One region of the Pseudonocardia sp. ICBG601 genome, then DNA from elsewhere that is predicted to be linked to it. Evidence: predicted binding sites of a transcription regulator. Region 1 holds the regulator's gene; the other holds the start of a gene.
What was found. Region 1 encodes LexA, which represses DNA repair genes until DNA is damaged. Its sites were predicted from a motif close to CGAACACGTGTTCG; they were not measured.

Region 1 (10,596 bases):
CCGCCGAGGGCACCGGCGACGGCAGCGCGGCGGGCGGCGCGGGCGGTGCGACCGCGGCCGGGGTGGGCGCGGGTCGCGCGGCGGGCGGCGGTCCGGGCCGCGGGCCGGGCCGGGGCGGCCCCGGCTTCGGCGGGGTGGGCCGGGTGGGCTCGGCACCCTGTCCTGCAGCGTCGGTCGCGTGGGTCTCGGACACCGGTAGGTCCTCCTCGTTCGGCCCGCCGCGGGGGCGGGCGCCCCGGTGCGGATGTCCGTCCGGGGCCGTGCGCGCACCGGGCCCCTCGCGCGGTGCGGAGGCCGGAACGGCGATTCAAGCAGGTCCACCGCCCTCGGGGGAACCGCGTGCCCCCCGGCCGGGTACGGGCGTCGCGGCGGGGGAGCGCTGATTACCCTCGGATCCCGTGCCCGCCGCGATCGCCGTCCTGCCCCAGCCCCCGCTCCTCGTCCCCGCCCTGAGCGGCGACGCGGCGGTCGAGACCGAGGGGCTGCGCGAGGCCGTCGCCACCGCCGTGGCGGGTCTGGCCGCGGCCGCGGACAGCTGGGTCGTCGTCGGCGCCGATCCCGGCGGGCGGCGCACCGTCGCCCCGGGTACCCGGGGCACCTTCGCCGGCTACGGCCGCGACGTCCCCGTCGCGCTGCCCGGCCCGGACGGCCCCGACGAGGGCGCGGAGCTGCCGCTCCCGCTGCTGGTCGCGGCCTGGGCGGCGGCGCCGGCCGGGGTCGGGTCGGCGCGCGGCGAGCTCGTCGCGCCGGACACCCCGGCCGCCGACTGCCTGGCGCTGGGCGCGGAGCTCGCCGGTGAGGGGGTCGGGCTGCTCGTCGTCGGTGACGGCGCGGCCAAGCACACCGCGAAGGCCCCCGGCGGGTTCGACGGCCGCGCCGAGGCGTTCGACGCCGTCGTCGCCGCTGCGTTCGACGCCGGTGACCCCGAGGCGCTCGCCCGGCTCGACCCGGACGGCGCCGCCGCGCTCTGGGCGTCCGGCCGCGCGCCGTGGCAGGTGCTGGCCGGTGCCGCGCGCGGGCGGGCCTGGACGGCGGCGCACCGGCACACCTCGATGCCCTACGGCGTCGCCTACCACGTGGCGCTGTGGGAACCGGCGTGAGCGCCCCTCCGTCGACGGCACCGCCGCTGGTGGTCGTGGTCGGGCCGACCGCGACCGGCAAGTCGGACCTGGGCCTGGAGCTGGCGCTGGCGCTGGACGGGGAGGTCGTCAACGCCGACGCGATGCAGCTCTACCGCGGCCTGGACGTCGGCACCGCGAAGCTCGCCCCGCACGAGCGGCGCGGCGTCGTCCACCACCAGCTCGACGTCCTCGACGTCACCGAGACCGCCTCGGTCGCGGCCTACCAGCGCGAGGCCCGCGGGGTCGTCGAGGAGCTGCGTGCCGCCGGGCGCACCCCGGTGCTCGTCGGCGGCTCGGGGCTCTACGTGCAGGCCGTGCTGGACGAGCTGGAGTTCCCGGGCACCGACCCGGAGCTGCGCGCCGCGCTGGAGGCCGAGCTGGAACGCGACGGGTCCGGCGCGCTGCACGCCCGCCTCGCCGCGGTCGACCCGGCCGCCGCGGAGCAGGTGCTGCCCTCCAACGGGCGGCGGATCGTCCGCGCGCTCGAGGTGATCGCGCTGACCGGCCGGCCGTTCCGGGCGACGCTGCCCGGCGCGGGCACCCCCCGCTACGACGCCGTGCTGTTCGGCGTGGACCGCGACGTCGCCGAGCTCGACGAGCGCGTCGCGCTGCGGGTGGACCGGATGCTCGACGACGGTCTGGTCGACGAGACCCGCGCCCTGCTCCGCCACGGGCTGGCGCAGGGCCGCACCGCGTCCCGCGCGCTGGGCTACCGGCAGGTGATCGAGGCCCTCGACCGCGACCCCGCCCACCCCGACCTCGCCGGCGTCCGGGAGGAGACGGTCCGGGCGACCCGGCGGTTCGTGCGCCGCCAGCGCTCCTGGTTCCGCCGCGACCGCCGCATCCACTGGCTCGACGGCGCCGACCCGGACCTGGTGGCCTCGGCGCGCGCGGTGCTCGCTCGTAGGCTGGTGGCATGACCGGCGGTATCGCGTTCAGCAAGGGGCACGGCACGCAGAACGACTTCGTGGTGCTGCCCGACCCGGACGCCGCGCTCGACCTCACCCCGGCCCGCGTCGCCGCGCTGTGCGACCGCCGCCGCGGCCTCGGTGCGGACGGGGTGCTGCGGGTCGTGCGCTGGGCGAAGCTCGCCGGGGAGCCCGGCGTCGGTGAGCCCGCCGACGGCGTCGAGTGGTTCATGGACTACCGCAACGCCGACGGCTCGCTCGCCGAGATGTGCGGCAACGGCCTGCGCGTGTTCGCCCGCTACCTGCACGAGCGCGGCTGGGCCACCGGCGGCCCGGTCGGCACCCGCAACGGGGTGCTCGACACCGCGGTCGGGCCGGACGGGGTCTCGGTCGGGCTCGGGACGGTCGGCGTCGGCCCGGCGTCGGTCGCCACCAGCGGCGACGCGCGTTTCGACGGCATCGCCCTCGACGTCGGCAACCCGCACCTGGCCTGCGTCACCGCGGCCGACCCGGACACCCTCGACCTGACCCGCGCGCCCTCGTTCGACCCGGCGCTGTTCCCGAACGGGGTGAACGTCGAATTCCTGACCCCGCTGGACGGTCCCGCCGACGGCGGCCGCATCCGGATGCGGGTGCACGAGCGCGGGGTGGGGGAGACCCGCTCCTGCGGCACCGGGACCGTCGCCGCCGCCGTCGCCGCGCTGCGGCACGCCGGGCACCCCGCCGGCGACGTGCAGGTCACCGTCCCGGGCGGGCTGCTGCGGGTGACGGTGGAGGCGGGTACCGACGAGCGGACCGGGCCCACGACGCTGCACGGCCCGGCCGTGCTGCTCGCGTCCGGGGAGCTGGACCGCGCGTGGTGGGACGCGCCCGCCTGAGCATCGCGAATCCGGGCGGACACGGGCCCCGCGACGTGGGAGGATGGCGTCAAGATGACTGATGCCCACACGCACCCCTCCGTGACCCCCTCCACGTCGAACCCGGTTCCGACGGGTGGCGAGCTCGACCTGGAGGAGCGCACGTCGCTGCGCCGGATCCACGGGCTGTCCACCGAGCTCACCGACATCACCGAGGTCGAGTACCGCAAGCTCCAGCTGGAGCGGGTCGTGCTCGTCGGCGTCTGGACCGAGGGCACGGCCGAGCAGGCCGAGAACTCGATGACCGAGCTGGCCCGCCTCGCCGAGACCGCCGGTTCCGAGGTGATGGACGGCCTCGTCCAGCGCCGCTCCAGCCCGGACCCGGCCACGTTCATCGGCTCCGGCAAGGTCGAGGAGCTGCTCGGGACCGTCCGCGCCACCGGCGCCGACACCGTGATCTGCGACGGCGAGCTCTCGCCCGGCCAGCTCCGTCAGCTGGAGGAGCGGCTCAAGGTCAAGGTCATCGACCGGACCGCGCTGATCCTCGACATCTTCGCCCAGCACGCCCGTTCCCGGGACGGCAAGGCCCAGGTCGAGCTCGCGCAGCTGTCCTACCTGCTGCCGCGGCTGCGCGGCTGGGGTGAGGCGCTGTCCCGGCAGGTCGGTGGCCGCGCCGCGGGCGGTGTCGGTATCGGTGGCCGTGGCCCCGGTGAGACGAAGATCGAGCTGGACCGGCGCCGGATCCGCGCGCGCATGTCGAAGCTGCGCCGCGAGATCGGTGCGATGCGCCAGGTCCGCGAGACCCAGCGCGGCAGCCGTCGCCGCAACGAGATCCCCTCGGTCGCGATCGTCGGCTACACCAACGCGGGCAAGTCGAGCCTGCTCAACCAGCTCACCGACGCCGGGGTGCTGGTGCAGGACGCGCTGTTCGCGACGCTGGACCCGACCACCCGCAAGGCGCAGACGCCCGACGGGCACGACTACACCCTCACCGACACCGTCGGGTTCGTGCGGCACCTGCCGCACCAGCTCGTCGAGGCGTTCCGCTCCACGCTGGAGGAGGCCGCCCGGGCCGACCTGCTGGTGCACGTCGTCGACGGGTCCGACCCGCTGCCCGACGACCAGATCGCCGCGGTCCGCCAGGTGCTCGTCGAGGTCGGGGAGGCCGCGGGCGACACGATGCCGCCCGAGCTGCTCGTGATCAACAAGACCGACGCGGCCGGTGACCTCGCGCTGGCCCGGCTGCGGCACGCCCAGCCGGACGCGGTGTTCGTCTCCGCGCACAGCGGCGCCGGGATCCCGCAGCTCCGGGAGCGCATCGCCGAGCGCCTGCCGCGCCCGGAGTACGAGGTCGACCTCCTGCTGCCCTACACCGAGGGTGCGCTGGTCGCGCGGCTGCACGACGACGGCGAGATCCTCGCCGAGGAGCACACCGCCGACGGCACCCGGATCCGGGCGCGGGTGAAGCCCGAGCTGGGCACCGCGGTGCTGCCGTTCGCGGTGGCGGGCTCGGCCCTGCCGACCGGGACCGGCACCGACCTGCCGGCGACGGCGGCGGGCCACTGAGCGTCCCACCGGCCGGGCGAGCGGGTCCCGGGGTCGTGGCCCGCCGCCTGACCGCGGTCCTCTGCCTGTCCGGTGCGCTCACGGGTGCGGCCGCGCCGCCGCCCGGGGCGACCCCGGTCTGCTCGATCGACGACCCGCGGCTGGAGGAGCTGTCCGGGCTGGTCGCCGAGGGCCCGCCCGGCGCGGCCCCGCAGCGCTACCACGCCATCGTCGACGGCGGCGGGACCGCGCGGGCGTTCACCCTGGACCCGGCCGGCTGCGCGGTCACCGGCACCCGGCAGGCCGACGTCGCGGTCACCGACGTCGAGGACCTCGGCCTCGGACCGGGCGGGGAGCTCTGGCTCGCCGACACCGGCGACAACGGGGCGCAGCGCGGGTCGGTCCGGCTCGTCGTGCTGCCCCCGGTCGGGCCGCCACGGGTGCACGACCTGATCTACCCCGACGGTCCGCGCGACGTCGAGGCCCTGCTGGTCGGCGACGACGGCGTGCCCCTGCTGGTCGACAAGACCACCGGGGCCGCCGGGGTCTACCGGCCCGCCGCTCCGCTGCGCGACGGCGGGGACCCCGTGGAGCTGCGCCGGGTGGCCCAGGTCGTGCTGCCCTGGTCCGGCACCGGCGGCGGGCCGCTCGGGGCCGCCGGGTCGCGCACGGTCACCGGCGGCGGGGTCTCGCCGGCCGGGGCCGAGGGCGGGCGCGCCGCCGTGCTGCGGACCTACACCGACGCCTGGGTGTTCCCGCTGCCCGCCGGCGGACCGGCGACGGCGGACGCGCTGGTCGAGGCCCTGGGCGGGGCACCGCTGCCGGTGCCGCTGCCGGGGGAGGCCCAGGGTGAGGCGGTCGCCCCGGACGGCCGGGGCGCGTTGCACTCCGGGAGCGAGGCGCGGGGCCTGACCGCGGCGGCGATCACGGTCGTCCCGGGCGCGGTGACCGCGGCGACCGTTCCGCGGGCACCGGTCGTGCCCCAGCCCGCCGAAGTGCCGGAGTACCGCACGTACCCGTCGTGGCTGCCCGCCGCGGGCGGGGCCGCGGCGCTCGGGACGCTGCTGGTCGCCGGCGCCGTCGCGATGTCCCTGCACGGACGGCGCCGCCGGTCCCGCTGACCGCGGGACGGGGCGCCGTCCGCGACGGTCAGAGGCGGCGCAGGACCGCCACGACGCGGCCGAGGATCGACGCGTCGTCACCCGGGATCGGGTCGTAGGCGTCGTTCGCGGGCATCAGCCAGATGTGCCCGTCCTTGCGGCGGAACGTCTTCACGGTCGCCTCGCCGTCGATCATCGCGGCCACGACCTCGCCCTGCTCGGCCACCGGCTGCTGGCGCACGACGACCCAGTCGCCGTCGGTGATCGCGGCGTCGACCATCGAGTCGCCCTTGACGTTGAGCAGGAACAGCGTGCCCTCGCCGACGATCTCGCGCGGCAGCGGGAACACGTCCTGCACGGCCTGCTCGGCCAGGATCGGGCCACCGGCGGCGATGTCGCCGATGAGCGGCACGAACGCCGGCGCCGGCCGCGCGGAACGCAGGTCGGCGGTGTCGGTGTCGGAGTCGGTCCCGTCGGTACCGGCGATCTGCTCCGGGCTGCGGACGTCGACCGCGCGGGTGCGGTTCGGGTCGCGCCGGAGGAAGCCCTTGCGCTCCAGGGTGCGGAGCTGGTGGTGCACCGACGAGGTGGACGTGAGGCCCACCGCGTCACCGATCTCGCGGACGCTGGGCGGGTAGCCGTACCGGTCCACCCAGTCCCGGATGACGGCCAGGACCTTCTTCTGCCGCGGGGTCAGGCCGCGGGTGTCGGCCGCGGGGTCGGGGAACTCCCGGACCTTCGCGGATCCCCGGTCCGCGGCGGTGCCGGTCACGCCGGGACCACCGTGTCCGGTGTCGTCCGCTGCCATCGCATTCGCCTCCTCGGGGTACTTACGGCGACGACCCTAGCCGCCGCGGGCCCGTTCGCCAAACATGCGTTCGAAGTCGCCCGGGGCGTGTCGTGGATTCCGTCGGGCCGCGGTGGTACAACATCGCACAGGCGTTCGATCGAACACTGGTTCGATCGAACGCGGTCCGCGTCGCCGCCCGGCCGCGCGGGGGAGACCGGCAGCGGGAACGGCAGCGGGGGTGGCGATCGTGGGTACGGCGGTCATCGGGGACGTGACGGTCATCGGGCGGGTCCCGGTGCGCACCACGACCGACGGGGTGCGTCCCGGCCCGGCGCCGGGCGTCGTGCGCCGTGCGGTGGCCGCGTCGGGTGTCCTGCTCGCCTCGGCGGCCGCGGTCGTCGCGCTCGGGGTGCTCGCCGACGTCGCGGTCGCCACCCAGGGCCCGGCCGGGCCGCCCGCGGTCGGCGCACCACGCTGAGAACGTCCCGGCACGGGCGACGACCTGCGGGAACGCAGTTGTTGTCGGTGCCGGGTGCTACACCGCTCGTACGCCCGTTCGACCGGGCTCGGGGAAGGGCCGGTCGGGAGCGGGGGAGACGAGACCGTCCGGGGGACGGGCGGTCCGACGGCAGGAGGAACCATGCGAGAGCTCGACGAGCGGATCCGCGACCACGGCGCGGTCGGCTGCCTGACCGGCGCCCCGGCGCCCGGCACCCCCACCTCGCGCGCCCGGCGCGCCGCCCGGGAGCGGGTGCGGGCCGCCGACGGCCTCGCTGGTGCGGCCGGTGCCGGCTCGTCGGCCGCCGCCCGCGCGGCCCACCGGTGGGCCGCCCACGGGGCGCGCGAGCGCGCACTGACCGAGTCGGTCGCCCGCCATCCCGCCGCCCGTTCCCGGCGCACCCCGGTGCCCGGTCCCTCGGGGGCCGGTCCCGCCGGCGGTCCGAACCTCGCCGTCCGGACGCCCCGCTGCACCACCGCGGACCCGGCCCCGGGGGCGACGGCGACCCTGACGCGGCCCGCACCGGCCGCGGCGCCGGCCCGTACGCGGTCGGTGGCCGTGCCGGCACCGCGCACCGTCCGTCCGCCGTCCCGGCGCTGCCTGGTCCCGGCGCGCCCGCGCCCGGCCCGCAGCCGCGCCCGCGGTCGCCTGGAGCGGTTCCTCACCGGGGTCGCGGCCCTGCTGTGCGCGACGACCGCGGTGGTGGCGCTCGGGCTGCTGGGCGACGCGGCGGCGGGCTGGAACGCCCCCGCGGCCGCCGTGCCGTCGGTCGGCGCCGTGCGCTGACCTCGGCCGGCGCCGCGCCCGGGGCGCGCACGGCTGTGCGCCGCGCGGCGGGGCGGTCCGAGGTGGTGACGGTGCGGAGCGGCGGACGCCGTGTCGGCGTGGCATCGGGTGACGGCGTGCGCGGGGATGGCGCACGGGTGTCGGGGCGCGGTCGCCGGGATGTCGTCGGAGGAGTCGGCGACGTGCCGCCGGGCGCGTCCGCAGGGCGTGTCCCCGCATCGGGTGGCCGCCGGTCGCGGTCCCTGCGGCGCGACGGACGGCGCCGCCCGCGACGTTCCTCGGCGCCACCAGCGCCGATGCCCCGCTCCATGATCGTCGGCGACGGACCGGTCGCGGAACGTGGTGTGCGAGGCTCGGATCCCGATCGGGCGAAGCTCGGCGTGGCGTGGGCCCCGGGATGGCGTACCCCTAGATGTAGGGGTTACATTGGTGTCGTTCCGCCACTGGTTGGGGGGACTGATCGCTGCGGAGAGTTTCCGGAACGTCACGGAAGAGGGGTGTGAGCGTCCATGCGCTGCCCGTTCTGCCGACACCCGGACTCCCGCGTGATCGACTCCCGGACCGCCGACGACGGGACATGCACCCGCCGGCGCCGGTCCTGCACCTCGTGCGGACGACGGTTCACCACGGTCGAGGAGGCCGTGCTCGCCGTCGTCAAGCGCAGCGGGGTGACCGAACCCTTCAGCCGGCAGAAGGTCGTCGGCGGGGTTCGGCGGGCGTGCCAGGGCCGGCCGGTCGACGAGGACGACCTGCAACAGCTCGCCCACCGGGTCGAGGAGACGGTGCGGGCGCGCGGGGCGGCGGAGCTTCCCAGCCACGAGGTCGGGCTGGCGATCCTCGGGCCGCTGCGTGAGCTCGACGAGGTCGCGTACCTGCGGTTCGCGAGTGTCTATCGGTCCTTCTCCTCCATCGAGGACTTCGAGAAGGAGATCGCCGACCTGCGTTCGGCGGCTGCCGGGGAAGCAGCCGACGACGAGGCCGGCCACCACCCGGACGGCTGAGCGGCGCGTCGTCGTCGCCGGTCGTACCGGGAAGAGAGCCGTCCGCGCACCCCAGCGTGCGGGCGGAGAAGCGTCGGATGTGCGGAGGCAGTTCATGACCGAGACCGTCGGGGGCCCGACGACAGACACCGGTGAGAGCGCGGCGGCCAAGCCGTCGCGTGGCCGCGGGAAGACCGGCGCCAAGCGCGCGCCCGGCCTGACCGTGCAGCGTGTCTTCACCACCGAAGGGGTCCACCCCTACGAGGAGGTGGAGTGGGAGCGCCGCGACGTCGTCATGACGAACTGGCGCGACGGCACCGTCAACTTCGAGCAGCGCGGCGTCGAGTTCCCGCGCAGCTGGTCGGTCAACGCCACCAACATCGTCACCAGCAAGTACTTCCGCGGCGCGGTGGGCTCGGACACCCGTGAGTCCAGCCTCAAGCAGCTCGTCGAGCGGGTCGTCGGCACCTACAAGCGGGCCGGTCTCGAGCACGGCTACTTCGCCACCGACGGCGACGCCGAGATCTTCGACCACGAGCTGACCTGGATGCTGATCCACCAGGTGTTCAGCTTCAACTCGCCGGTGTGGTTCAACGTCGGCACCGCCAGCCCGCAGCAGGTCAGCGCCTGCTTCATCCTCTCGGTCGACGACACCATGGAGTCGATCCTGAACTGGTACCGCGAGGAGGGCCTGATCTTCAAGGGCGGCTCCGGTGCCGGCCTGAACCTCTCGCGCATCCGCTCGTCGAAGGAGCTGCTGTCCTCCGGCGGCACCGCCTCGGGCCCGGTCTCGTTCATGCGCGGTGCCGACGCCTCCGCGGGCACCATCAAGTCCGGCGGCGCCACCCGGCGCGCGGCGAAGATGGTCGTCCTCGACGTCGACCACCCCGACATCGAGGAGTTCGTCGAGACCAAGGCCAAGGAAGAGGCCAAGGTCCGCGTCCTGCGCGACGCCGGCTTCGACATGGACCTGGGCGGCTCCGACATCACCTCGGTGCAGTACCAGAACGCCAACAACTCCGTCCGCGTCACCGACGAGTTCATGCGCGCCGTCGAGGGGGGCACCGACTTCGGTCTGCGTGCCCGCATGACCGGTGAGGTCATCGAGCGCGTCGACGCCCGCAAGCTGTTCCGCGGCATCGCCGAGGCGGCCTGGAACTGCGCCGACCCCGGCATCCAGTACGACGGCACGATCAACGACTGGCACACCACCCCGGAGTCGGGGCGGATCAGCGCGTCGAACCCGTGCTCGGAGTACATGCACCTGGACAACTCCAGCTGCAACCTGGCGTCGCTGAACCTGCTGAAGTTCCTCGACTCCGACGACCGGTTCGACGCCGAGACCTTCGCCAGGGCCGTCGAGCTGATCATCACCGCGATGGACATCTCGATCTGCTTCGCGGACTTCCCGACCGAGCCGATCGCCGACACCACGCGCCGGTTCCGCCAGCTGGGCATCGGCTACGCCAACCTCGGCGCGCTGCTCATGGCGACCGGCCACGCCTACGACTCCGAGGGCGGCCGCGCGCTCGCCGGGTCCATCACCTCGCTGATGACCGGTGCCGCGTACAAGCGCTCCGCCGAGCTCGCCGGCGTCGTCGGCCCGTACGAGGGCTACGCCCGCAACGCCGAGTCCCACCAGCGCGTCGTCCGCAAGCACGCCGCGGAGAACGACCGCATCCGCACCTTCGCCTCCAGCACCCCGGTGCAGAAGCTCGCCACCGAGGTCTGGAAGCAGTGCCAGGAGATCGGCCAGGTCAACGGCTGGCGCAACGCGCAGGCGTCGGTGCTGGCCCCGACCGGCACGATCGGCCTGATGATGGACTGCGACACGACCGGCATCGAGCCGGACCTGGCGCTGGTCAAGTTCAAGAAGCTGGTCGGCGGCGGCTCCATGCAGATCGTCAACCAGTCGGTGCGCCGCGCCCTGGACAACCTCGGCTACCAGGCCGAGCAGGCCGAGGCGATCGTCGAGTACGTCGCCGAGCACGGCCACGTGGTCGACGCCCC
Region 2 (10,596 bases), on a different contig from region 1:
GGCACGACGACGACCCTGCCCCTCGTGGGCGCGCGCCCGCGGACGGACACCACGCGCACCCGGCGCACGCCGCGGACGAGGACCCCGGCGCCGGGCACGCACGTGTGGTCGCCCCCCGGCCCGCCGATCCCGAGCCCGGCGCCCACCGGGCCACCCCGGCCCCGCACGACGACAGCGAGCCCCTCGTCGACGACACCGCCGACCACCACCACCGCGCCGCCACCTCCGGCGGGCGGACCGGGCCGCACATCGCGGACCCCGTGGCGCGGGCCGCCGGGGCGCGCCCCCGCCCGTCGCCGCGGGCGGAGATCCCGCGCCCGCTGCGGATCGCCTCCGAGGCCTGTGCCCGGATGCTCGTCATCGCCGCCGGGTTCGCGCTGCTCGTCTTCCTCGTGATCGAGCTGCGGGTCGTGGTCGTCCCGGTGGCGATCGCGGTGCTGCTGTCCGCGCTGCTCGCCCCGCTGGTCCGCTGGCTGCACGAGCGGCGGGTGCCCCGCGGCATCGCGACGGCGCTGGTGATGGTCGGCGGTCTGGCCGCGCTCGGGGGGCTGCTGACCGCCGTCGTCAGCACCCTGGTCGACGGCACGTCCCAGGTGGTCGCGGAGGTCACCGACAACGTCGGCTCGCTGCAGGGGCTCGCCGACGCGACGCCGTTCCGGATCGACGTCGGTGTGCTCGGCGACCAGGTGCTGCAGGCGGTGCGCGACAACCAGCAGACGCTGACCTCCGGCGCGGTGACGACCGCCGCGACCGTCGGGGAGATCCTCGCCGGGTTCGCGCTCTGCCTGTTCGCGCTGATCTTCATGCTCTACGACGGCCGCCGCATCTGGGGCTTCGTCCGGCTGCTCGCCCCGCGGGCCCGGCGCTCGCGGGTCGACGTCGCCGCCCGCCGGGCGTTCGCCTCGCTCGTCGGCTACGTGCGGGCGACGGTGCTGGTCGCGATCGTCGACGCCCTCGGGATCGGCCTGGGCCTGTGGGCAACGGGTGTGCCGTTCGTGCTGCCGCTGGCCGCGCTGGTGTTCCTCGGTGCGTTCGTGCCGGTCATCGGGGCGGTGCTGACCGGCGCCGTCGCGGTGCTGGTCGCGCTGGCCACCGAGGGACCGGTGACCGCGCTGATCGTGCTCGGTGTCGTGCTGGCCGTGCAGCAGCTGGAGAGCCACGTGCTCCAGCCGGTGCTGATGGGCCGGGCGGTCCGGCTGCACCCGCTGGCGGTCGCGCTCGGCGTCGCGGTCGGGGTGGTCGTCGCCGGGATCGCCGGTGCGCTGCTCGCCGTCCCGCTGCTGGCCGTGCTGACCGCCGCGGTGCGGTCCCTGGTCGCGTCGCGCGAGGTCGCGCCGCGGGCGGTGGACCCGCTGCGCCCGCGCGAGGCGAACCCGCCGCCCGCCCTGCCGGGCTGAGCGCACGCCCTGCCGCGCAGGGCCTGCGGTGGGACGATCGCGACGTGCGTTATCTCGTGACGGGTGCGACCGGCTACATCGGTGGGCGGCTCGCGCCCCGGCTGCTGGGCCACGGTCCCGAGCCCGACCTCGTCCCGGACCCGTCCGCGGGCCCGGTCCACGTGCGCTGCCTGGTCCGCAACCCGGACAAGCTCGCCGACGTACCGTGGGCCGCCGACGCCGAGATCGTGCAGGGCGACCTGCTGGACCCGGACAGCGTCCGCGCGGCCTGCGAGGACGTCGACGTCGTCTACTTCCTCGTGCACTCGCTGTCGGACTCCGACTTCGCCGCCACCGACCGGCGGGCCGCGCTGATCCTCGGTGAGGCGGCGCGCGCGGCCGGGGTGAAGCGGATCGTCTACCTGGGTGGGCTGCACCCGGACACCGGAGCGGGGAAGCTCTCGGCCCACCTGGCGTCGCGGGTGGAGGTGGGGGAGACCCTGCTGCGCTCCGGGGTGCCGACGGTCGTGCTGCAGGCCGCGGTGATCCTCGGCTCCGGCTCGGCCAGCTTCGAGATGCTGCGCTACCTGACCCAGCGGCTCCCGCTGATGGTCACCCCGCGCTGGGTGCACAACCGGATCCAGCCGATCGCGGTGCGCGACGTGCTGCGCTACCTGATCCGGGTCGCGGAGATCGACGCGCCGGCCGCCGAGCTGAACCGGACCTTCGACATCGGCGGCCCCGAGGTCCTCACCTACTACGAGATGATGCAGCGCTACGCCCGCGTCGCCGGCCTGTCCCGGCGCCGGGTGCTGCCGGTGCCGGTGCTGTCGCCGTCGCTGTCCGCGCACTGGATCAACGTCGTCACCCCCGTCCCGAAGTCGATCGCGAAGCCGCTGATCGAGTCCCTGGTGCACGAGGTCGTCTGCTCCGAGGACGACATCAAGGCCCGCATCCCCGACCCGCCGGGCGGGCTGATCGGCTACGACCGCGCCGTCGAGCTGGCCCTGTCCCGCATCACCGACGGCGAGGTCGAGACCCGCTGGTCGGGCGCGACCGTGGCCAACGTGCCGTCGGACCCGCTGCCCAGCGACCCGGAGTGGGCCGGCGGCGACGTCTACCTCGACGAGCGCGAGCAGGCCTGCACCGCCACCCCGGAACGGCTGTGGACGGTCGTCGAGGGCATCGGCGGCGAGCGCGGCTGGTACTCGTTCCCGCTGGCCTGGTCGGTGCGCGGCTGGATGGACCGCGCGGTCGGCGGTGTCGGGCTGTCCCGCGGTCGTCGCGACCCGCACGACCTGCGCACCGGCGACGCGCTGGACTGGTGGCGGGTGGAGCGGATGATCGAGCCCGGCGGGGCCCGCCCGGCCGGCAGCGACCGCGACCCCGAGGAGGGGCTGCTGCGGCTGCGCGCGGAGATGAAGGTGCCCGGCCGGGCCTGGCTGGAGATGTCGGTGCGCCCGCGTCCGGGCGGGTCGACCTACCACCAGCGGGCGGTGTTCATCCCGCACGGCCTGCCCGGCTACCTGTACTGGTGGTCGGTCGCGCCGTTCCACGGGATCGTCTTCGGCGGGATGGTCCGCAACATCACCCGCACCGCCGAGCGCGACGGCGACGTCCCCGCCACGGCCGGCCGCCGTCCGGCCTGGCTGCGGTCCCGTCCGCACCGCGACCGGGCGGCCTGACCGCCTCCGGTCGGCGCTCTCCCGACGACGGTGGCCCGGTCGGCTCCGGGCGGCGGCGTCAGCCGCGGTCGGGGCCCGAGAGGGCGGCGAGCAGCACGGCGGACTCGCGCTCGGACACCGAGCGCGCGAAGTGCAGGAGCACGGCCTCGGTGTCGCCGGGGCCGTCGAGCAGGTCGCGCAGGGCGCGCGCGGTCTCCTCCTCGCGGCTCGCGGCCGGCGTGTAGAGGTAGGCGCGGCCGTCCAGCTCGCGCTGCACCCAGCCCTTGCGGTGCAGGTTGTCGAGCACCGTCATGACGGTCGTGTACGCCAGCGGACGGGCCGGGGCCAGGCGGGCGCGGACGTCGCGCACCCGGCAGGGACCCGCGTCGCCCCACAGCACGTCCATCACGGCGCCCTCGAGCTCGCCGAGTCGACCACGCATGTTGCCTCCCGGGTCCGAGGGTAACCGCAACCCCCCATGCTCCCCCGGTCGGTGGGCCGCCGGTTCAGCAGCCGGACAGCGCGTGCACGGGCCCCACCGCACGGGGTCCCGGGCCGAGCACGACCCAGCGACCACCCGCCGCCTCCACCTGCGGCAGCGCGGCGCGGACCTCGTCGAGGAGCTCGGGCAGGAACAGCAGGACACGGTCCGGGCGCAGGCCGGCGAGCTCGGCGGGGGACACGACGGGCACGTCGCTGCCCGGCATGCGGTGGCCCTGCTTGGCCGGCGAGGCGTCCCCGACGGCGGCCAGCAGCGACGCGTCCAGCCCGGCGCGGCACACCAGCGGCACCGCGCGGGACGCCGCGCCGTAGGCGGCGACGGTGCGTCCCGCCGCCCGCTCGGCGACCAGCCAGTCGCGCAGCAGGTGGGTGTCGTCGGCGGCCGCCTGCAGCCGGGTGAACCCGGACGGCTCGGTGACGGCGAGGGCGCGCTCCTCGTCGACGAGGCGGCGGGTCTCGGCGTCGGGCTCGGCCCCGGCCCGGGCGGTGACCAGCACGGTCCCGCCGGCCAGCGGGTACCACCACGCCCGGTGCACGCCCAGGCCGTGCCGGCGCAGTGCGGTGTCCAGGGCGGGCAGCGACCAGTAGCCGTAGTGGCCGTGGCGCAGGTCGAACCACTGGCCGTCGCGCAGCACGGTGCCCAGCGACAGCAACTGGAGCGCGAGCGTCCCGCCGGGGGCGAGCAGCGCGACGCGCCGGGCGAGCGCATCGGCCTGGTCGGGCTCGTGCAGCAGCCCGTAGAAGTCGACGACGAGGTCGGCCCGCCCGGCCGCGGACACCGCGCCCGGATCGAGCGCGGTCATGCCGCGCCCGGTCAGCCGCGGCAGCCACGACCCGCCGTGCGGGCTGCCGAACTCCACGACCCGGCCGCCCGGGCGGACCAGGCCGGCGCGGGCGAGCCGACCGACCGAGCGGTCGCTCTGCTCGGCCATCGCCCGCGGTTCGACGCCGTGCAGCTCCTCGGCCACCGCGGCGTCGGTCTGCAGCTGGGCGAGACCGCAGCCGGCGCACAGCCACATGCGCAGCGGGGCGGCCGGGTCGGGCAGCGGGGCGTCCCGCGCGGGCATCCGGTCCCACGGCGGCTGCTCGCCCAGGTCGAGCACGACCGCGCCCGCGGCACCGCCACAGGCACGGCACCGGGTACCCGGCGTCGGGTCGTCGGTCATGCGCCACCCCTTCGTCGCAGCAGTACTAGCTCCGATAGTAGATACGGGGGCTGAAAGCCCGCTGTGAACCCGATCGGAGCAACGTGGACTCGCGCAGCGTCACCGGGGCCGAGGCCGCTCGTTGTCGTCTCCGGTACCCCAACCGCAGCCCATCGCGCGCCCGTCGCACGCGGTGACCGGACCCGAGGGAGGTCGAGTGGACGTCGTACGGACCGTGGTGCCCGGCGCGCTGCTGCTCGACCCGACCGCCGCCGACGCGTCCGGCCCGGACCTCACCGCCTTCACCGTGCGACGACGGCGCCGCCCGGCCCGCGACGCCGTGCTCGGCCTGTTCGGCCATCCCGGCGACGCGGTGCTGCTCGGCGTCCCCCGCGGCAGCGGCTACGCCGTCGTCATCGACGCCCGGCCGGACGCCGACACCTTCGGCCGGCTCGCCGTCGCCCTGCTCGAGGGCCCGCAGCGGCTGCTCGTCCCGCCGGGCTGCCTCTACGGCGTCCAGTCCGTCGCGAGCGGGACCGTCGTCGAGCTGCGCAGCGCCACCCGGCTCCCGCGCCGGGAACGCTTCGACGTCGACCCGGACGACCCGGACCTCGCGGTCCGCTGGCTCCGCCCCCGGCCGTCCCGGACACCGGGGACGGCACGCTCGTGGGCCGCGCTGATCGCCCGCCTCGGGGCCCCCGCGGGCCCCCGCCGGGACCGCGTCTCCCTCTGGTGACCCCGGGCCCCGTCCCCGGTGTGAGGACGGGCGCATGTGAGCCGGGCGGCCCGGTCGGCGAGATCACGAATCGGTCACGTAACGTCGGTACCAGGCCGGATCGACGACGCCCCGCGCCGGACGGCGGCACGACCGTGTCTGCCGGGACGTGGACACGAGGGGTTTCCGAGGTGCTGAGCGAGCGCGAGAACCGTCGACTGCACGAGATCGAGGTGCAGCTGCGACTGACCGACCCGCGACTGGTCCGCCGGTTCTCCGCACTGAACGCCGCACTGCACGCCCCGGCCCGCCACGGCGGACGGCTGCTCGCCGGGTTCGCCCGCGACCGGCGCACCGTGCACGGCTCGGGCCCGTTCCCGACGATGCTGCTGGGGATCGCGCTGGTCGTGCTGCTGCTCGGTGCCGTGCTGGTGAGCGTGCCGGTCGTCGTCGCGGGGATCCTCGTGGCCGGCCTCGCCCTGGCCGTCGCGGCCACCACCGGGCCGCAGGCGCACCCCGGGACCGCCTGACCCGGCACCCCCGCACCGCGCACCGCGCGGTGCCTCCCCGGCGGAACCGCGCAGTGACCGGTGCCTCCCCGGACGGACGGGGTGGCCGTGGCGCGCGGTCGCGCGACCGGCGGCCTCAGCCGTGGGCGAGGTCGGAGAACCGGCTGTAGTGCAGCTGGTGGGCGACGGTGATCGTCGTGGTCGGGCCGTTACGGTGCTTGGCCAGGATCAGGTCGGCCTCACCGGCACGCGGGTCGTCCTGCTCGAACGCGTCGGGGCGGTGCAGCAGCACCACCATGTCCGCGTCCTGCTCGATCGAGCCGGACTCACGCAGGTCCGACAGCATCGGCCGCTTGTCGGTGCGCTGCTCGGGACCACGGTTCAGCTGGCTCATGGCCACCACCGGGACCTCGAGCTCCTTGGCCAGCAGCTTGATCTGCCGGGAGAACTCCGAGACCTCCTGCTGACGGGACTCGACCTTGCGGCCCGAGGTCATCAGCTGCAGGTAGTCCAGGATGATCAGCTTCAGGTCGTAGCGCTGCTTCATCCGGCGCGCCTTGGCCCGGATCTCCATCAGCGTCAGGTTCGGCGAGTCGTCGATGTAGAGCGGCGCCTCGGAGATCTCCGACATCCGCCGCGCCATCCGCGTCCAGTCCTCGTCCGACATCCGGCCGGCGCGCATGTCGGCCAGCCGGATCCGGGCCTCCGCGGACAGCAGACGCATGACGATCTCGGACTTGCTCATCTCCAGCGAGAAGAACGCGCTGGTCATGCCGTTCTTGATGGAGCAGGAGCGGGCGAAGTCCAGACCCAGGGTCGACTTGCCCAGACCCGGCCGGGCCGCGACGACGACCATCTGGCCCGGGTGCAGACCGTTGGTGACCTGGTCGAGGTCGGCGAAGCCGGTCGGCACACCCGTGGACTGGCCGCCCCGGGAGGCGATCGCGTCGATCTCGTCCATCGTGGGCTGGAGGAGCTCCTCCAGCACCGTGTAGTCCTCGGTGGTGGTGCGCTCGGTGACCTCGTAGACCGCGGCCTGGGCCCGGTCCACCGCGTCGTCGACGTCGCCGCCGTCGGCACCGTGGTAGCCGAGCTGCACGATCCGGGTGCCGGCCTCGACCAGCCGCCGCAGGACCGCCTTCTCGCCGACGATCTCGGCGTAGTACGCCGCGTTCGCCGCGGTGGGCACGGTCGCGATGAGGGTGTGCAGGTAGGGCGCGCCGCCGAGGCGGACGAGCTCACCGCGCCGCTGCAGCTCCGCCGAGACGGTCACCGCGTCCGCGGGCTCGCCACGGCTGTAGAGGTCCAGGATCGTCTCGTAGACGGTCTGGTGGGCGGGCCGGTAGAAGTCCTCCGGCTGCAGGACCTCCACGACGTCGGCGATCGCGTCCTTGCTCAGCAGCATGCCGCCGAGCACCGACTGCTCGGCCGTGAGGTCCTGCGGGGGCTGACGGTCGAACGTGGCGCCCTCGCCGGGTCCGGAGGCCTTCTCGCCGTCACGGACCGCACGGGGCTTGTTGCCGGGACGATCGTCCGTCAGAGCCATACGCAGCGTCACCCCCGGTGGACACAGTACCGAACGCACGTTCGACGCGCGAGTGGTACGTGCTGCCCACCCGCGACCGTCGTCGGTGATCTGCCGGCCGGCGCGGTGCCCGACGGACCGCGGCGGGCGCGGCCCGGGGAGCAAGGCGCTCGCGTACCGGTACGGCCGACACTAGGTCGGCCGTACCGCCCGTGGCGAACCGGCCTGGTGATCGAACTGGGGATGAACTGTGCACGGATGCCGCCCGTCCCGGGACCGTGCTGGGGACAACCTGGGGACAGCGCAGCGGAATGGGCCGTCTGCGCAGGTCAGAGGCATACTCACAGCTGTGGACAACTTTGCTCTGGCGTGTCGTCGCACGCCGCGTACGGGCGTGTCGGAGCGCCCGGCGGACCGCTCACCGCCCGGCGCGTCCACAGGCCCGCCCGACGAGTGGGTCGTCACCGCACGGCGTGTCGGCTGCGTGACAAGGCATCCGGTGTGGGGTCGTCCGATCGGTGTCGATCGTCCATCCGGGACTGCGCACCGTGTGCACGACGCCCCTCCGGCCGGCCCCGGACACGCGAAAGGGCGGCGCCCGGAGCACATGGCTCCGGACACCGCCCTGTTCACGCTCGGTGGTCGTACGACCACCGGACCGCTCAGCTCGCGACGACCGCGATCGGCAGCTCGGTGGTGACCTCCGGGTGCAGGCGGACCTGCACCTGGTGCTTGCCCAGGGTCTTGAGGTGACCCGGGACGTCGATGCTGCGCTTGTCCAGCAGCGGGCCGCCGGCCGCCTTGACGGCGTCGACGACCTGGGCCGGCGTGATCGAGCCGAACAGACGGCCGGTGTCGCCGGCCTTGGCCGGGACGGTCACGTTGATGTTGCGCAGCTGCGAGTCGACCTGCTGGGCGTGGCCCAGGTCGCGGATCTCGCGGGTCTTCTGGGCCCGGCGGATCTGCTCCACCTGCTTCTCGGCGCCACGGGTGGCGACGACCGCGAGCTTGCGCGGGAGCAGGTAGTTGCGGCCGTAGCCGTCCTTGACCTCGACGATGTCACCCGGGGCACCCAGGTTCGGGACGTCGGCGTTGAGGATGAGCTTCATGTGTCTCCCCTTCCTCAGCGAGCGGTCGAGGTGTACGGCAGCAGGGCGACCTCACGGGAGTTCTTCACCGCGACGGCGACGTCCCGCTGGTGCTGCCGGCAGTTGCCGGTGACCCGACGGGCACGGATCTTGCCGCGGTCGGAGATGAACTTCCGCAGCAGACCGGTGTCCTTGTAGTCGATCAGCTGGGCCTTGTCCTTGCAGAAAGCGCAGACCTTCTTCTTCGGCTTGCGCACGATGGCCTTGGCCATGGTGGTGCTCCTGGAGATCGTCCTCCGCCCGTCACGGGCGGAGAGGTACGTGGATCAGAAGGGGGGCTCGTCGTCGGACGCGGCGCCACTGCCCGCGGGCGGGGCCGAACCCCAGGGGTCGTCATAGCCGCCGCCGGAGTTGCCTCCACCGCCGGAACCGCCGCCCTGTCGGGCGCCACCGCCGCCGCCACCGTCGTAGCCACCGCCGCCGCCACCGAAGCCACCGGAGCCTCCGCCCCGGTTGACCTTGTTGACCTTGGCGGTCGCGTAGCGCAGGGACGGGCCGACCTCGTCGACCTCCATCTCCACGACGGTGCGCTTCTCGCCTTCCTTGGTCTCGAACGACCGCTGGCGCAGACGACCCTGGACCACGACGCGCGCGCCGCGGGTCAAGGACTCGGCGACGTTCTCCGCCGCCTGGCGCCAGATGTTGCAGCGCAGGAAGAGCGCCTCGCCGTCCTTCCACTCGCCGGACTGGCGGTCGAAGGTGCGCGGGGTGGACGCCACGGTGAAGTTGGCGACCGCGGCGCCGGACGGGGTGAACCGCAGCTCGGGATCCGCCGTCAGGTTGCCCACGACGGTGATGACGGTCTCGCCGGCCATGACGGCTCCAATCAGCCGGCGGCGGGCGCCGGCGTGCGGGTGACGTCCTTGCGCAGGACCTTGGTGCGCAGCACGGACTCGTTCAGACCCAGCTGGCGGTCCAGCTCGGTGACGGTGGCCGGCTCAGCGGTGATGTCGAGGACCGCGTAGATGGCCTCGCCCTGCTTCTTGATCTCGTAGGCCAGGCGGCGCTTGCCCCAGACCTCGATCTTCTCGACCGATCCGCCGTCGTTCTTCACGACGGTGAGGAACTGCTCCAGGGACGGCTGCACAGTGCGCTCGTCCAGGCCGCCGTCGAGGATGACCATGACCTCGTAATGACGCATGAGAACCACTCACCTCCTATGGACTCGAAACGGTCACGGCCCGGACGGCCGTGACAGGAGGTTCTCAGTGCACCCCGACAGTTTCCGGCGGATGCGCGGGAGCTGCGGGGATGCCGGTACAGCCTAGCAACGGCCGTTCCGGCCCCGACCTGCGGGTACGCGGTTCCCCAGATCGCTGGGATGGGTTCGGGCCGTGCCCGCGGAGACGCTGGTCGTCGTACGGGTGCCCGGTCCGCGGGCGCCGACGACCACGGGGGAGAGCTCGTGTCCGGCACCACCCACTTCCGCAGCCACGCCTGGATCCTGTCCGGGCTCATGAACACACCGGGGATCCTGGTCCTGGCCGACGGACGGCTGTCGTTCGTCGCCGACACCGGCCCCGTCTTCGACGAGCCGCTCGACGCCGTCACCGACGTCCGTTTCCCCTGGTACGAGTTCGGCGGGGGCTTCCGCGCCACCGTCGCCGGGCAGCGGCGGCGGATCGCGCTGGTCCGCCCGAACGGCGCCGACACCGCGACCGCGGCCCTGTTCGACACCGCCGTGGGCGAGGCGTTCGTCGCGAGCCGGGCGGTGCACGACATCGCCACCGGGCGCACCGCGGGGAAGTCCTGGCGGGCGCTGCTGACCGGCGGTGCGGCGTGAGCGCGCCGCGGGTCCTCGCCGCGCTCGTGGCGGCCGCGGGGCTGCTGGCGGCGGCGGGCTGCTCCTCGTCGGTGCCGCGCGACCAGGTCGCCTCGACCATCGCGACCCAGCTGGGCGGGCAGGGCGTGGCGATCGACGCCGGCACCGTGACCTGCCCGTCCGACCTGGCCGCCGAGGTCGGGCGGACCCTGCGCTGCGAGTTCACCACCGGCGGCCAGCCGGTCGACGCC

Region 2: a site for LexA is predicted at 7,487-7,500, ahead of dnaB (replicative DNA helicase). Genes of this name have one in related genera too.

The regions. Positions count from the first base shown of each region.
Region 1 covers NZ_JAHLJA010000002.1:841,241-851,836, forward strand. The annotation lists gene KPL57_RS03945 (DUF349 domain-containing protein) at 1-25, opposite strand, end outside; gene KPL57_RS03950 (hypothetical protein) at 399-1,100, shown strand; gene miaA (tRNA (adenosine(37)-N6)-dimethylallyltransferase MiaA) at 1,097-2,041, shown strand; gene dapF (diaminopimelate epimerase) at 2,038-2,907, shown strand; gene hflX (GTPase HflX) at 2,962-4,452, shown strand; gene KPL57_RS03970 (hypothetical protein) at 4,488-5,552, shown strand; gene lexA (transcriptional repressor LexA) at 5,581-6,339, opposite strand; gene KPL57_RS03980 (hypothetical protein) at 6,569-6,799, shown strand; gene KPL57_RS03985 (hypothetical protein) at 6,962-7,606, shown strand; gene nrdR (transcriptional regulator NrdR) at 8,116-8,607, shown strand; gene KPL57_RS03995 (vitamin B12-dependent ribonucleotide reductase) at 8,702-10,596, shown strand, end outside.
Region 2 covers NZ_JAHLJA010000148.1:681,824-692,419, forward strand. The annotation lists gene KPL57_RS32385 (AI-2E family transporter) at 1-1,397, shown strand, start outside; gene KPL57_RS32390 (SDR family oxidoreductase) at 1,442-3,061, shown strand; gene KPL57_RS32395 (BlaI/MecI/CopY family transcriptional regulator) at 3,120-3,482, opposite strand; gene KPL57_RS32400 (class I SAM-dependent methyltransferase) at 3,547-4,707, opposite strand; gene KPL57_RS32405 (dTDP-4-dehydrorhamnose 3,5-epimerase family protein) at 4,904-5,422, shown strand; gene KPL57_RS32410 (DUF3040 domain-containing protein) at 5,593-5,931, shown strand; gene dnaB (replicative DNA helicase) at 6,047-7,456, opposite strand; gene rplI (50S ribosomal protein L9) at 8,098-8,544, opposite strand; gene rpsR (30S ribosomal protein S18) at 8,559-8,795, opposite strand; gene KPL57_RS32430 (single-stranded DNA-binding protein) at 8,850-9,398, opposite strand; gene rpsF (30S ribosomal protein S6) at 9,410-9,724, opposite strand; gene KPL57_RS70475 (hypothetical protein) at 9,989-10,366, shown strand; gene KPL57_RS70480 (DUF4333 domain-containing protein) at 10,363-10,596, shown strand, end outside.